Regions from separate parts of the Desulfonispora thiosulfatigenes DSM 11270 genome, predicted to be linked through region 3. Evidence: riboswitches for the same ligand, from Rfam matches in the RefSeq annotation. Region 3 holds a riboswitch; each other region holds the start of a gene.
The links. Region 3 has a riboswitch for thiamine pyrophosphate ahead of B8965_RS01150 (LuxE/PaaK family acyltransferase). Riboswitches for the same ligand answer to the same signal wherever they lie in the genome.

Region 1: linked by a shared signal. The riboswitch ahead of B8965_RS01565 (ABC transporter ATP-binding protein) and the one ahead of B8965_RS01150 (LuxE/PaaK family acyltransferase) in region 3 are both predicted to bind thiamine pyrophosphate.
Region 2: linked by a shared signal. The riboswitch ahead of thiD (bifunctional hydroxymethylpyrimidine kinase/phosphomethylpyrimidine kinase) and the one ahead of B8965_RS01150 (LuxE/PaaK family acyltransferase) in region 3 are both predicted to bind thiamine pyrophosphate.

The regions. Positions count from the first base shown of each region.
Region 1 covers NZ_FWWT01000007.1:27,752-32,069, reverse strand. The annotation lists gene B8965_RS01575 (hypothetical protein) at 201-1,271, shown strand; gene B8965_RS01570 (EamA family transporter) at 1,352-2,260, shown strand; TPP riboswitch at 2,308-2,410, shown strand; gene B8965_RS01565 (ABC transporter ATP-binding protein) at 2,460-3,209, shown strand; gene B8965_RS01560 (ABC transporter permease) at 3,206-3,970, shown strand; gene B8965_RS01555 (ABC transporter substrate-binding protein) at 3,978-4,318, shown strand, end outside.
Region 2 covers NZ_FWWT01000015.1:25,660-29,977, reverse strand. The annotation lists gene B8965_RS05195 (GNAT family N-acetyltransferase) at 164-1,348, opposite strand; gene B8965_RS05190 (DUF2156 domain-containing protein) at 1,351-2,247, opposite strand; TPP riboswitch at 2,500-2,608, shown strand; gene thiD (bifunctional hydroxymethylpyrimidine kinase/phosphomethylpyrimidine kinase) at 2,670-3,473, shown strand; gene thiM (hydroxyethylthiazole kinase) at 3,489-4,301, shown strand; gene thiE (thiamine phosphate synthase) at 4,291-4,318, shown strand, end outside.
Region 3 covers NZ_FWWT01000006.1:32,024-36,341, reverse strand. The annotation lists gene B8965_RS01160 (dynamin family protein) at 1-645, shown strand, start outside; gene B8965_RS12570 (hypothetical protein) at 663-1,565, shown strand; gene B8965_RS01155 (hypothetical protein) at 1,599-2,282, shown strand; TPP riboswitch at 2,408-2,511, shown strand; gene B8965_RS01150 (LuxE/PaaK family acyltransferase) at 2,559-3,644, shown strand; gene B8965_RS01145 (acyl-CoA reductase) at 3,641-4,318, shown strand, end outside.

The DNA.
Region 1 (4,318 bases), on a different contig from region 3:
AGGAAGTTTCCCCGTATATATTGTAACTGAATATTATTTTTTTGCAAATGATTATATTGTATACTTTGGTTTTTATATGATTAGTTTTATCTGAAATTAATATACATAATTAACTGAAAGTGTTCTATAAGTATTTAGGTATTCTTATTTAACTATGGGGAAATATATATGATAGCTTGATCTTGAAAGGATAGTTTTATATGACTAATGATACAGTTTATATAATTGGAGCAGGAATAAATCAGTGTATAACGGACTATGAAGGACTTAATCCTCCTTTAACTTTAAACTTTTTTAAAACAATCCTTAAAAGCACAAAGTATCAATCTAAGGAGTATGTGCAAAAGGTTAATTTAGTATATGAGTATATTGAAAAGTACTGGAAAATGGATAAAGAAAATTTAATAAATAGAACATTTAATTTAGAAGAATGTTTTACTCTGATCCAACTTCAATTAATGGAAGCAATTGAAGAAAATAAAGAACAAGAAATATCATATTTACTTAGAATTAATTCTGCCCTTAAAATAATGTTTGTACAATTTTTAGCTGATTTTGAAGAATTCATCAATTCATCAAAGCTAATGCGGGATTTTGGCAAATTAATATATCAGCAAAAACCAAATATAATAACCTTTAATTATGATTGCAATGTAGAAAGATCTATAGAAACAGCCTCAGGTCTTTTAAATGAGAGAAAACATAATCAATATAAGTGGAAATATCCTTTAAGTTATGGAGTGGAATTTGATCAAATAGTAATTGATGGTATAAAGGTAGACCAATCATATTATCAAAAAAACAAATTATATGATTGGAAAATCCTTAAACTACATGGATCCTTAAATTGGTTTAAATATTTACCCGTTGATCAGAAAAGAAATCTACAACAAAATGGAAAAGTAGTATTAACCTCAGAAAAATGGTGGCTTACTGAACCAGAGAATATAGATGGATTAATTATTGATCCTGTAATAATTCCACCGGTATTGTATAAAAATTATAATCAAGAACTAATTTGGGAGTTGTGGGTTAAAGCAAAAGAATGTTTATCCCAGTGTAAAAACTTAATTGTGATAGGTTATTCTTTTCCTCCTACAGATTTTGGAATAAGAAAGTTATTATTAGAGTCATTTGAAAATAATTCTTTAGAAAAATTAGTCATAGTTAATCCTGATACGACAATTGTAAGTAAGTTAAAAAAACTAGTACATTATGACAAGCCAGTCTTAGTGTGTAGTGATTTAAGCGAGTTCTTGCATAAAGTTTAAAAAGCAAATTTTCATAGATAATTTCATAATAATTTGATAAAATTGGATTATAGTACCTTAATTTGGAGGAAGGGTTTTATGTGTCTACGATAAGTATAATTTTAGTTTTACTTTCGTCAGTTACTCATGCGGGTTGGAATCTACTAAGTAAAAAGGATAATTCTTCGATAAGTTATTTTTTTGTAGGAAATATCGCAGCGGGAATTATTTTTTCTCCAATTTTATTTTTTTATCATGATAAATTAAGTTTAATTCCTGATTATGTTTGGGTGCTTTTAATATTAACAGGTTTCTTTGAAGCCCTGTATTACAGCACCTTAGCTTATGGGTATCGTTTAGGGGAAATGTCTTTAGTTTACCCTATTGCAAGGGCTTTACCTATTATTATGGTTACTATATATACAGTAATGATCGGAAAAGCCTCTGATATTTCGCATTCTTACATAATAGGATGTTTGTTTATTGTAGTTGGTTTATTTATTCTACCTCTTGAAAAGATAACCAAAGAAACTCTGAAAAGTCTATTTACCAAATCAATCGGTTTTGCCTTTGTAGCAGCTATCGGTACAGCCGCCTATTCAGTCATTGATGATAAGGCCCTAAGGATTTTAAATGAAGTACCCGATCAGGCTTTTTCATCTTTAGAAGCTTCTTTAATCTTTATGGTTTTTATTGCTCTTTTTTCTTCTGTATGGCTAGGAATATTCACCTTATTTAGCCAGGAGGAAAGAAAATTATTTAGAGAAATAATGGAAAACCATAAAAAAAATGCTACTATTATGGGCTTAGGGATTTATGTCTCGTATGGGATAATCTTATTATCGATGTTATTTGCCAGTAATGTTGCTTATGTTGTTGCTTTTAGGCAAGTCAGTATTCCAATTGGTACTTTGTTTGGTTATTTTATTTTAAAGGAATCTATGTATCTTTTAAAAATTATTGGAACATTCTTAACAGTACTAGGTTTAATTGTAATTGCTATAAGCTAAGGTTGTAGTAATATATTCTATTATATGCTACAATAAGGATAACTTAATATTGTCGCTGGGGGTGCCATGTGGCTGAGAAAAAACAATTAGTTTTTACCCTTTGAACCTGACTTGGTTAATACCTACGTAGGGAAGTTTAGAAAAGGATTATAGCCTCTTTACCTTGCGTAGAGAGGTTTTTTTATTGGGGGTGAAAACAATGGAACTAAATGTAGATAAAATTCATTATTCTTACCAAGAAAACAAAGAACCAGTGTTTGAAAATATAAGTTTTAAAGTAGAAAAAAGTGAATTTATAGCTTTAGTTGGGCCAAGTGGATGTGGAAAAACAACTTTACTACATATTTTAGGAGGTTTATTAGAACCTACCAAGGGACAAGTTTTATTAAATGGTAGTAATACTGATAGAATGGGAAAAATCAGCTTAATGCCTCAGGAAGATTTACTCTTGCCTTGGCGAACAATACTCGAAAATGGTGTGCTTCCTTTAGAAATAAAAGGGATAAAAAAAGAAGAGGCACGAAATAGGGTAAAAGAATTAATAAAAGAATTTGGCTTAGAAGGATACGAAAATGCTTATCCGCATCATCTTTCTGGGGGTATGAGGCAAAGGGTAGCTTTTTTAAGAAATATTCTCACGGGTAATAAAGTTATTTTATTTGATGAACCATTTAGTGCTTTAGATGCTTTAACAAGGTTTAAAATGCAAAAATGGTTACTTAAAATGTGGCAAAAATTCAAACCAACTATTATCTTCATAACTCATGATGTAGAAGAAGCAATATTTTTATCTCAAAGAATATTTTTACTGGGCAAAATACCAAATCGAAATATTAAAGAATTTATAGTTCCTTTTAAATATCCGCGGGATAATGATTTACTAGGATACCCTAAGTTTACTGAAATAAGACAAGCAATATTAAAAGGTCTAGAGGGATTAGAAGAATGAAAAAAATGAAAAATTATAACGCGATCATATTCTTAAGTCTGTTTTTGATTTTTTGGGAGGTAGCTGTAAGACTATTAAAAGTAAAACAATTTATTTTACCAGCACCTACGAAAATAGCGATGGCTTTATGGTCATATAAAAAAGTTCTTTTTACAGTTCATTTTCCTGTAACTTTAGCAGAGGTTATGGCAGGATTACTTATTTCCGTTATCTTATCAGTTTTAATATCTGTTTTAATGCTAAAAAGTAAAAAATTAGAAGAAGGGATTTATCCATTTTTAGTCATTTCTCAAACTATACCCATAATTGTCTTATCTCCCGTAATTATTATGTGGTTTGGGTATGGTTTATCGGGAAAAATAGCTATTACTGTCTTAATTACTTTTTTTCCTATTGTTGTAAATACCTTTGAAGGATTTAAAAGCATTGATATAAAGTATCTAAATCTGTTAAAAACCATGGGGGCAACAGAAAGTCAAATATTTTGGAAGGTTAGAGTACCTGCTTGTTTACCTAATTTTTTCATTGGGTTAAAGGTCGGAGCAGCCGTAAGTGTTATTGGGGCAGTAATAGGAGAATGGTTAGGTGGAAATTCTGGATTAGGGGTATTTAGTAGAAGAATGTCTAGTAATTTAGAAGCTGATGCCGTTTTTGCTGCTGTTATAATTTTAGCCTTGCTTGGAATATTTTTATTCGGAGTAGTCAAAATATTAGAAAAAATTTTCATCCCCTGGTCTTTAAATACAAAAAAAGAAGGGTAGTGTATTGATGAAAAAGCTAGGTATTTTATTCTTATCATTAGTAATGATGTTTTCTTTAGTTGCATGTAGTGATGGAGCTAAAGAACCAGAAAAGAGTGCAGAACAAACTGAAGATTTAAAAGAAGTAAGTATTATGTTAGATTGGTATCCAAATGCAGTTCATTCCTTTATATATGTAGCAGCTGAAAAAGGTTATTTTGAAGAAGAAGGTTTAAATGTAAAGATTAATATGCCAGCAGAAACTAGTGATCCTTTAAAACTAGTAGCAGGGGGAAAAACTACTTTTGCCGTAAGTTATCAACCCGAAATAGTAATGGCTAGAGCAAAAGATATTCCAGTAGTATCAGT
Region 2 (4,318 bases), on a different contig from region 3:
TTCCAAAAAAGGTTTTTTTATTAATACCTTAAAGAATAAGATTGAAATATTTTTCTACATAAAAAAACCGTGCATATTAATTCCTGTAATTAACCCAGGAAAAGACATCTTCTTTACTAAATGTCTTTTCTCTGAGTAATAATCCGGACATATGCACGGCCTTTTAAATATATTCATTTATGAAATTATTCATTTTCGGAAATATCTGAGTTAAAAGTTCCATTTTTTTAGCTGAACCACTACTTATTTTACCTAAAAACTCAAGTTCACTCGCAGATAATCTCCCAAAATATAAACTTGTTAAGGTGCCAATCCCCAGATTTACATCAGAAGGCTCTAATGTTTTCGTAACTTTAGCTTTGCCCTCATTAATTTCTACCTTAAAGGTTCCTTCGTTCCAGGTGGCTAAATTATCAGAAATACTTATTTTAATTGTTCCCGTAATATCCCTGGAGTAATCTATACTTTCTAAAGCCTCTTTAGCATCTATTATCCTCGCCATCATAAAAGGGTACATCGTTATGCCCTGTTTCGGATCAGGTAAAGAAAGATAAGTTAAATCATCTACAGCAGCATTCCATTCCAAGGTTTCTACTTGAGAATTATGATTATAGATATATTTTAAAAGAGATTTCTGCGCGTTTATGTTTGCAAAGGCCATTTCTTTGACGATAAATCTATTATCCTGTAAATAATAAAACAAATAACCTATAGGCTTGCCTTGCTCCAATAAAAGAGTTATATATCCTTTTTCAGTTAAATGCTCCTCTACTAATAGCCTCCAATTTTCCTCTGTACGCACAACATATCCATGTTTATTTTTAGTAAACTTATCATAAACCTCTTGCAGTTCCTGATAATCATTTTTATTTTTTATATAATTTTCGTCAATTTGCCTAAATTCACCATACCCTGCCCCTTGCCTTTTTAAATCGCTTATAGGGATAACATATTTTAAATGATGATAGACAAACTCAAAATCATAAGGGTAGTAAAAATGAGCCCTATAAGGCATTAAGATGGAAACAAAGTGTTTTCTCCTTTTCATTTCCCTAAATGATTCCACCATTAAGCCCCTAACAATTCCTTGCCCTCTTGCAGCTGGATCGGTGGCAATGCCGACTATATAAGAAGTATCTAAAGCCTTACCCCGTACATAAATTTGATACGGATTTAATTGTAAATTCGCCATTAATTTATTTTCTGAATAGGAACCGAGGGTATTTTCACTATTGAAGAAATTATTAAAATACCAATTATAAAACGGATCTTCTTCATTTTCAAAACAGTACGCCCACAAACGCATCACTGAAGGCTTATCCTCTTCTTTAATTAAATGAAAGTCCATATCTATCCCTCATTTTTTAAAGTAGCACTATATTTTTTAATGAATTTTACAGGATAATAAGATTCTTTAGCCTTTTTTAACCCGGGTAAACCTAAATCTTCTTCTCGATTTATAAACTTAATTTCACTCCAATTACGAATACAAAAATCTTGATTAATCGTAGGATAAATGCCATTAAGCTCACGATTTCCTTTTTCCACATGAATTACAGCGGTATCTTCATTTAAAAGTTCCCCAAAAGTAAAGGCCTCGACCTTATCATTAACTTTAATTACTCCACCTTTAAATCCTAAATAGGTAAACTGCTTTAAGGCTTCAATTAAAGCATCACGCTCACAAATTAAGCTTCTTTTATCATTAAAATCCTTTTCCTTTTTTTCACACCAATCAATGGCACTTTGAATACAGGATGGGACTAATTCCTCAGTCATATCAAAATATTCATAATCAGAGTAATGCTTTTTGAAATTCTTAATATGATTTCTTTTACGAGAATATTTCCTGCCCTTTAATTCTACTAAATCCTCCGCACTATACACATAATCATGGGTATCAAAATCTTCCGTAAAGTTAAACATATTAGGCCTTTCTTTTTCCATATATGCCATTAAATCTTCCGTAATTCCCCCCATAACAAAGGGTATATTAATTTCTTTAATATAATCTATTAGTTTATCTACAACCTTAAAAAAGCCGTCCTTATTCCTTGGAAAAGGTGGTAGAACGTATGTAGCATCATTTAAGGTTGCCTTCACACATAAAAAATCATCTACAAGGGTCCACGTTATATTATAAGTTTTTCTCCACATATATAGATTAGTAAAGGTACATTCCGATCCTTCGTATCTATCGCTTTTGAAAAATTGATCAAAGATATCTTTATCTTTTAATTCAATCATCTTAAAGTTGATAAATATCACTCCTTATTTTTTTCTATAAATATTAATATCCCTGCTAAAAAATGCTTATCTATTATTATACACCTTTGTCAATAGTTTTTGTGGTAAAACATGATTTAACTTTTAGCTGATATATATTTTCTGAATAATAATCGTAGACAGTAAGTTTATTTCCCCTTATTATCCCCAAAGTCTTGACTTTTCTCACCATTATAATAACATGATAGTATAAAAAGGTTAAATATTATATTAGTACTACACTAGGGGAGCTAGAACGGCTAGCTGAGAAAAAGACCTTTATCTTTAACCCTTTAAACCTGATCTGGATAAAACCAGCGTAGGAAAGTGTGTCTATTTTCAAAAGCACACTACTATAGTTTGTGCTTTTTTTTATTTTTTATCAAAAGAAAGGATGAATTTTCATGAAAACTGCTTTAACTATTGCTGGTTCTGATTGTAGTGGCGGAGCTGGAATACAAGCCGATTTAAAAACCTTTTCTGCCCATGGTGTCTTTGGAATGAGCGTTATCACTGCCATCACTGCGCAAAATACCCAAGGAGTATCTGCAGTAGAAAATTTAAGTGCCGAAATGGTTTCTAAACAAATTGAAGCAATTTTTACGGATATAGAAGTAGATGCAGTAAAAATTGGAATGGTTTCTGAAACTAAAATTATTAAAACTATCGCAGAAAATCTCAAAAAATATCAGGCGCAAAATGTGGTAGTTGATCCTGTAATGATTTCAAAAAGCGGTTTTGATTTATTACAACCTGAAGCTAAAGAAGCCCTTATTTCCCACCTTTTACCTCTTGCTGAAGTAGTAACACCTAATATCCCAGAGGCTGAAGTAATTGTCGGAATGAAAATTGATACTGTCGAAGATATGGAAAAGGCTGCTTTATTAATTCACAAAATGGGCCCTAAAAAAGTATTAGTTAAAGGTGGACATCTCACCGAGGATGCAATCGATGTTCTTTATGATGGTAAAAAAATAACGCATTATACCTCAGAAAGAATTAATACAAAAAATACTCATGGGACAGGCTGTACCCTTTCTTCTGCAATCACGGCTAATTTAGCTAAAGGGGCTAATGTTGAAGAGGGAGTTAGAGAGGCTAAGGAATATATAACAACTGCTATTAGACATTCTCTTGCTTTAGGTAAAGGATATGGACCGACTAATCATTTTTATTCTCTATACCAAAAGGCTGGTATGCTCGATTAAAGGGGGATTTACATCTTGGAAATATATCAAAAAACCACAAAATTACTAATAGATGTGCGTGAAAAGAGTCCTCTAGTACATCATATAACTAATTATGTTACTGTAAATGATTGTGCAAATATTGTCCTAGCCCTTGGGGGATCCCCTGTAATGGCTGATGATGAAAAAGAGGTTAAAGAAATGACTTCTCTAGCTCGGGCGCTTGTTCTAAATATTGGCACTTTAAATACTCGCACAATTGATTCTATGATTATAGCAGGAAAAACAGCAAAAGAAAGAAATATACCCATAATTTTAGATCCTGTGGGAGTGGGAGCAACAAAACTTAGAACTCAAACAGCCAAACAACTTTTAGCAGAAGTTAATCCAACTATTATCCGAGGAAATATGTCTGAAATTAAAATCTTAGCTGGCATAGATGGTAATATTAAAGGTGTCGACTCTATGGATGATATGCAAAATGGCAAAGAAATTGCTCTTGAGCTTTCCCATAAATTAAATGCTATTGTTGCAATTACAGGTAAAATTGATATTATTTCAAATGGAACAAATACTACTTTTATTGCTAATGGTCATAAATTATTATCTCAGGTTACGGGAACAGGATGTATGTGTTCATCACTCGTGGGTACATATGCTGGTGTCACTGAGGATTATTATAGTGCGGCTATTGCTGGGATTTTATCCATGGGACTAGCTGGTGAAAAGTCTTTCAATAGTTTAAAAGATTCTGAAGGTGTTGGCACATTTAGAATGAGAATATTTGATAATATTTATAATTTAACACCAGAAATATTAGAAGGCGAGGGAAAAATCCATGAAGAATAAACTAGACTATGCTTTAT
Region 3 (4,318 bases):
CTGGAGGATATAAATCATGCGTTAAAATTATTTGAATTTCATGCAGAAAGCTTAAATAATGCATTAGAAATTGTAGAAAACATTGATAGTAAATCTGGTCAACAAGGAGCATCTGAAAAAGCTAATTTTACCTTTTTACAAGCCTTTAAACGTGGGTTTAAAACGTTTAAAGGACAGTTTGGAAGTGTAATAGAAACAACAATGGATGAGTTTGGTGATTACGTTGCTAAGGAAGAAAAGTCTTGTTTTGTGGAATGGATTGATCTTTATTATGATTGTTCGCTAACACAGAGGGGTATTACACTCGTTGATACACCAGGAGCAGATTCTATTAATGCTCGTCACACCAGCGTAGCTTTTGATTATATCAAAAATTCAGACGCTATATTATTTGTGACGTATTATAATCATGCGTTTTCAAAACCTGATCGAGAATTCTTGATTCAACTAGGCCGTGTAAAGGATTCATTTCAGTTAGATAAGATGTTTTTCATAATAAATGCTATTGATTTAGCAAATAATGAGGAAGAAAAAGAAGAAGTAATCGAATATGTTCACGAGCATTTAATAAAATATGGTGTTAGAAAACCTAATTTATATTCATTATCAAGCTTACATGCACTAAAAGAAAAAAGGAAAAAGTAGATCCTCCTATTTCGGGGATGCCAGTTTTTGAGGAATCTTTTTATTATTTTATTACACATGATTTAGCAAATATGGCGGCAAGGGCATCTGAAAATGAACTAAGACGAGTATATAGTTTAGTAGAAAAACTAATTGAGAGTACGAATGAAGATGCTGTAGTTAAACAAAAGAAAAGAGAAAATATTAAAGCTGAAAAAATAAATATAACCGAAATTATTACACAGCAAACAGCAAAAAAATTAAAAAATCAAATAGATCAAGAAACAGAAGAGTTAATTTATTACATAAAGCAAAGAGTATTTTTGCGATTTAGTGATTTATTTAAAGAATCATTTAATCCGATGGTCTTACGCGATGATGGTCATAATTTAAAGCAAGTTTTGCGAAATTGTCTTAATGAACTACTCGAGCAAATTGGGTTTGATTTTGCCCAAGAAATGAGAGCAACAACGGTAAGATTGGATCGCTTTGCAGAAAAAATAACAGCAGAATATCAGATAATGCTGGGGGAAAAAATTCGTGATGTCAATCAAGATGTATCTTTTTCTACTTTTGAATTTAAAAATGAAAGAGAAATTGATTTTGAAGTGGCTTTTAAAGATATATCATCTGGATTATTTGCAAAGGCTATGGATTATTTTAAAAATCCCAAAGCATTTTTTGAAAAAGGTGAAAACAAATTAATGAGCGAAGAAATTAGTCGCGTGCTCACAGTTGAGGCAGATGAATATTTACAAAATGAACAAAAAAGGATTCAAACATTATATGAAAGTGTCCTGGAAGATGAATTTGAAAAGCTCATTAAGCAAATAAAAGAGCAGGTAGAAGACTTCTATTTAAGTTTACTGTCAGCTTTAGATGGTGGAGTATCAGCAAAACAGCTAAATGAAATCAAGGAAAGCTTAACAGAATTTATCTAGAAAATTTTTTTAAAGGATAGAGGTTAAACATAGGTGAAGAATATTGAAAATATCTTTAAAATTGATTTATTAAATGAATCTAATTTACAAGAAGTCATGTTTCTCCAAAATGAAATTATAAATAGTTTAAATAATCCTGATATTTATGCCTTTACATCAGAAGGAGAATTTTTAGAAATTTTAACAGGTCAAGGGATTATGGTAGGAACATTTTTTGAGGGAAATTTATGCGGTTATTTTGCTACTATGGTTCCGGGAGACAAAGAAGATAACTTAGGTCTAGATCTTAATTTAGACAAAAAAGAATTAAAAAAGGTAATTCATTATGAGGTAGCAGCTGTCCATCCAGATTTTAGAGGTAATAATTTGCAGAAACAAATGGCTAATAAATTACAAGAAATAGTTATGGAAAGAGACCAGTGGCATTATACCATGGCTACAGTTTCCCCTTTCAATTATCCAAGCTTAAATGTGTTTTTGACTGGACTTAATATGGTAGCTAAAAAAATATCTAAAAAATATGGAAATAAACTAAGATATATATTATATCAAGATTTACAAAATCCCCTTTCTTTAAAGAAAGAAGAGACAATTATTGTTTTAAATACTGACTATGAAAAACAAAAAGAACTATTTAACTCAGGATATTGTGCGTATAATATTAAAAAAGTAGGCAATTTTAATAAAGTTTATTTTGCGAAAGAAGTAGGCCTTTAAGCTGTTCTATAAACGGAAAAATAAAAATAGAATATACTTTGTTTTGGTATTATGGATAAGCCTATGGCAAATTAGGTTGATATTACTTATTAGAAGAAGTATACTTAATTAAAAGAAAAATCAATATATTTTATATCGGGAGCTTGAAAAGGCTGAGAGTATGATGTTTTCGTAGACCGATTGAACCTGTTGGGTAATGCCAGCGTAGGGAATGTGATTAAATTATTACACTTTGCTTACGCAAAGTGTTTATTTTTTTTAGGGGGAAATATATATATGAGTGAACAAGAAGTAATTAATTATGTCAGTAAATTTATTGTTCAAGGACATGCTTCAGATGAGCAATTTAATGAGCTTGCTTTGTATCTATATGCTTATCATTATAAGCATAATCTACCTTATCAAAAATATTGTCGTCTAAAGGGAATTACCCCAAGAACAGTGAAAACATGGAGACAGATTCCTCCGGTGCCAGTTGATGCTTTTAAAGATTTTTCCTTAAGTTGTATCAATCCTGATAAAGCTGAAAGGATTTTTATGACTAGTGGCACAACGCAAGGGATTCGTGGAAAACATTATCATCCTAACTTGTATTTATATGATTTGTCCATGAAATATAATTTTAGAGAACGCTTTATGGGAAAAAATGAAAAAATTCACATGGGAATTCTTTTTCCGACAGAAGAAGAGATGCCAAATTCATCTCTAGCTCATTATCTGGCTTTTGCTCTACAGGAATTTGGAACAGAGCATAGTTCCTATTTTATTGATGATAATGGTTTAAAGATAGAATATCTTATAGAAAAATTAGAACATTTTGAAAAGTCAGGAGAGCCTTGTGCGTTATTAGGTGCAAGCTATAGTTTCGTACATATATTAGATGAATTAGAAAAGATGGGAAAAGTATTTAATCTGCCTAAAGAGAGTAGAATTCTCGATACAGGAGGATTTAAAAATCAATCAAGAGAGATGAATTTGGATAACTTTTATAACCGTCTTTCGAGTTGCTTTGGAGTTGATAGGAAAAATTGTATCAACATGTATGGTATGACGGAGCTGAGTACCCAGTTTTATGATAATGGAAACATGGTAATTCCTTCAATAAAGTCTGGACCTCATTGGATAAAAACTAGGGTCATTAACCCTATAACAGGACAAGATGTACCTAAAGGGGAAAAAGGTTTACTTGTTCATTGTGATTTAGCTAATTTTAACTCGGTGACCACCATTCTTACTGAAGATATAGGGGTAGAAGTAGAAAATGGTTTTCTTCTGTTGGGCAGGTCAGAAGGTGCAGAAGCCAAAGGTTGCTCTATTGCAGTTGAGGAATTTATTCAGGCAAAGAAAGGAGTATCTCTATGATAGAAAAGGCCGGCTATTTACCCCTTAGCTTCCAAGAAAAGCTGGAATGGCAGACTTTGACTTTTAAAAGGGAAAGGGAAATATTGGAAATAGAAATACCTATACTTTCAGAGGAGCAGCTTTCTGCCGTGGCAGAGATGATTAAAAAGAATAGCAGAACTGTACTTAAATCATTTACTGTAAACCAAATTATCAACATTTTAGATCAAACTATAGCAAAGTTTCTCGATAAAAGTTCATATTATAGGCAGAAGGCAGAAAAACTGCTGCCTATTATTACTGGGTATAATGAGGAAATTATTCGTTTAGGTCTTACGTCATATTTAAAAACCTTTCGCAAACCGCAGCTCTATCGATTCTTGACGGAAGATTTTGAAAATCCTATGCTTTTAGATGATTTTCAACCTAGGCCAAAAGGTGGTTTTTCAAAGGCAGTAGGACAAGATCTTGTAGTTCATATCTGGGCGGGAAATGTACCGGCTCTTCCTATATGGAGTCTTATATCTAGTCTTATGGTGAAATCAGGAAATATCGGTAAGGTTTCAAGTAATGAACCTTTATTTGCGGGGTTATTTGTTCAAGCATTGGTAGAAATAGAACCTAGATTAGCTGATTGTGTCGCAATTGTTTGGTGGAAAGGGGGAGACAAAGTTCGTGAGAGTAGGATTTTCAGT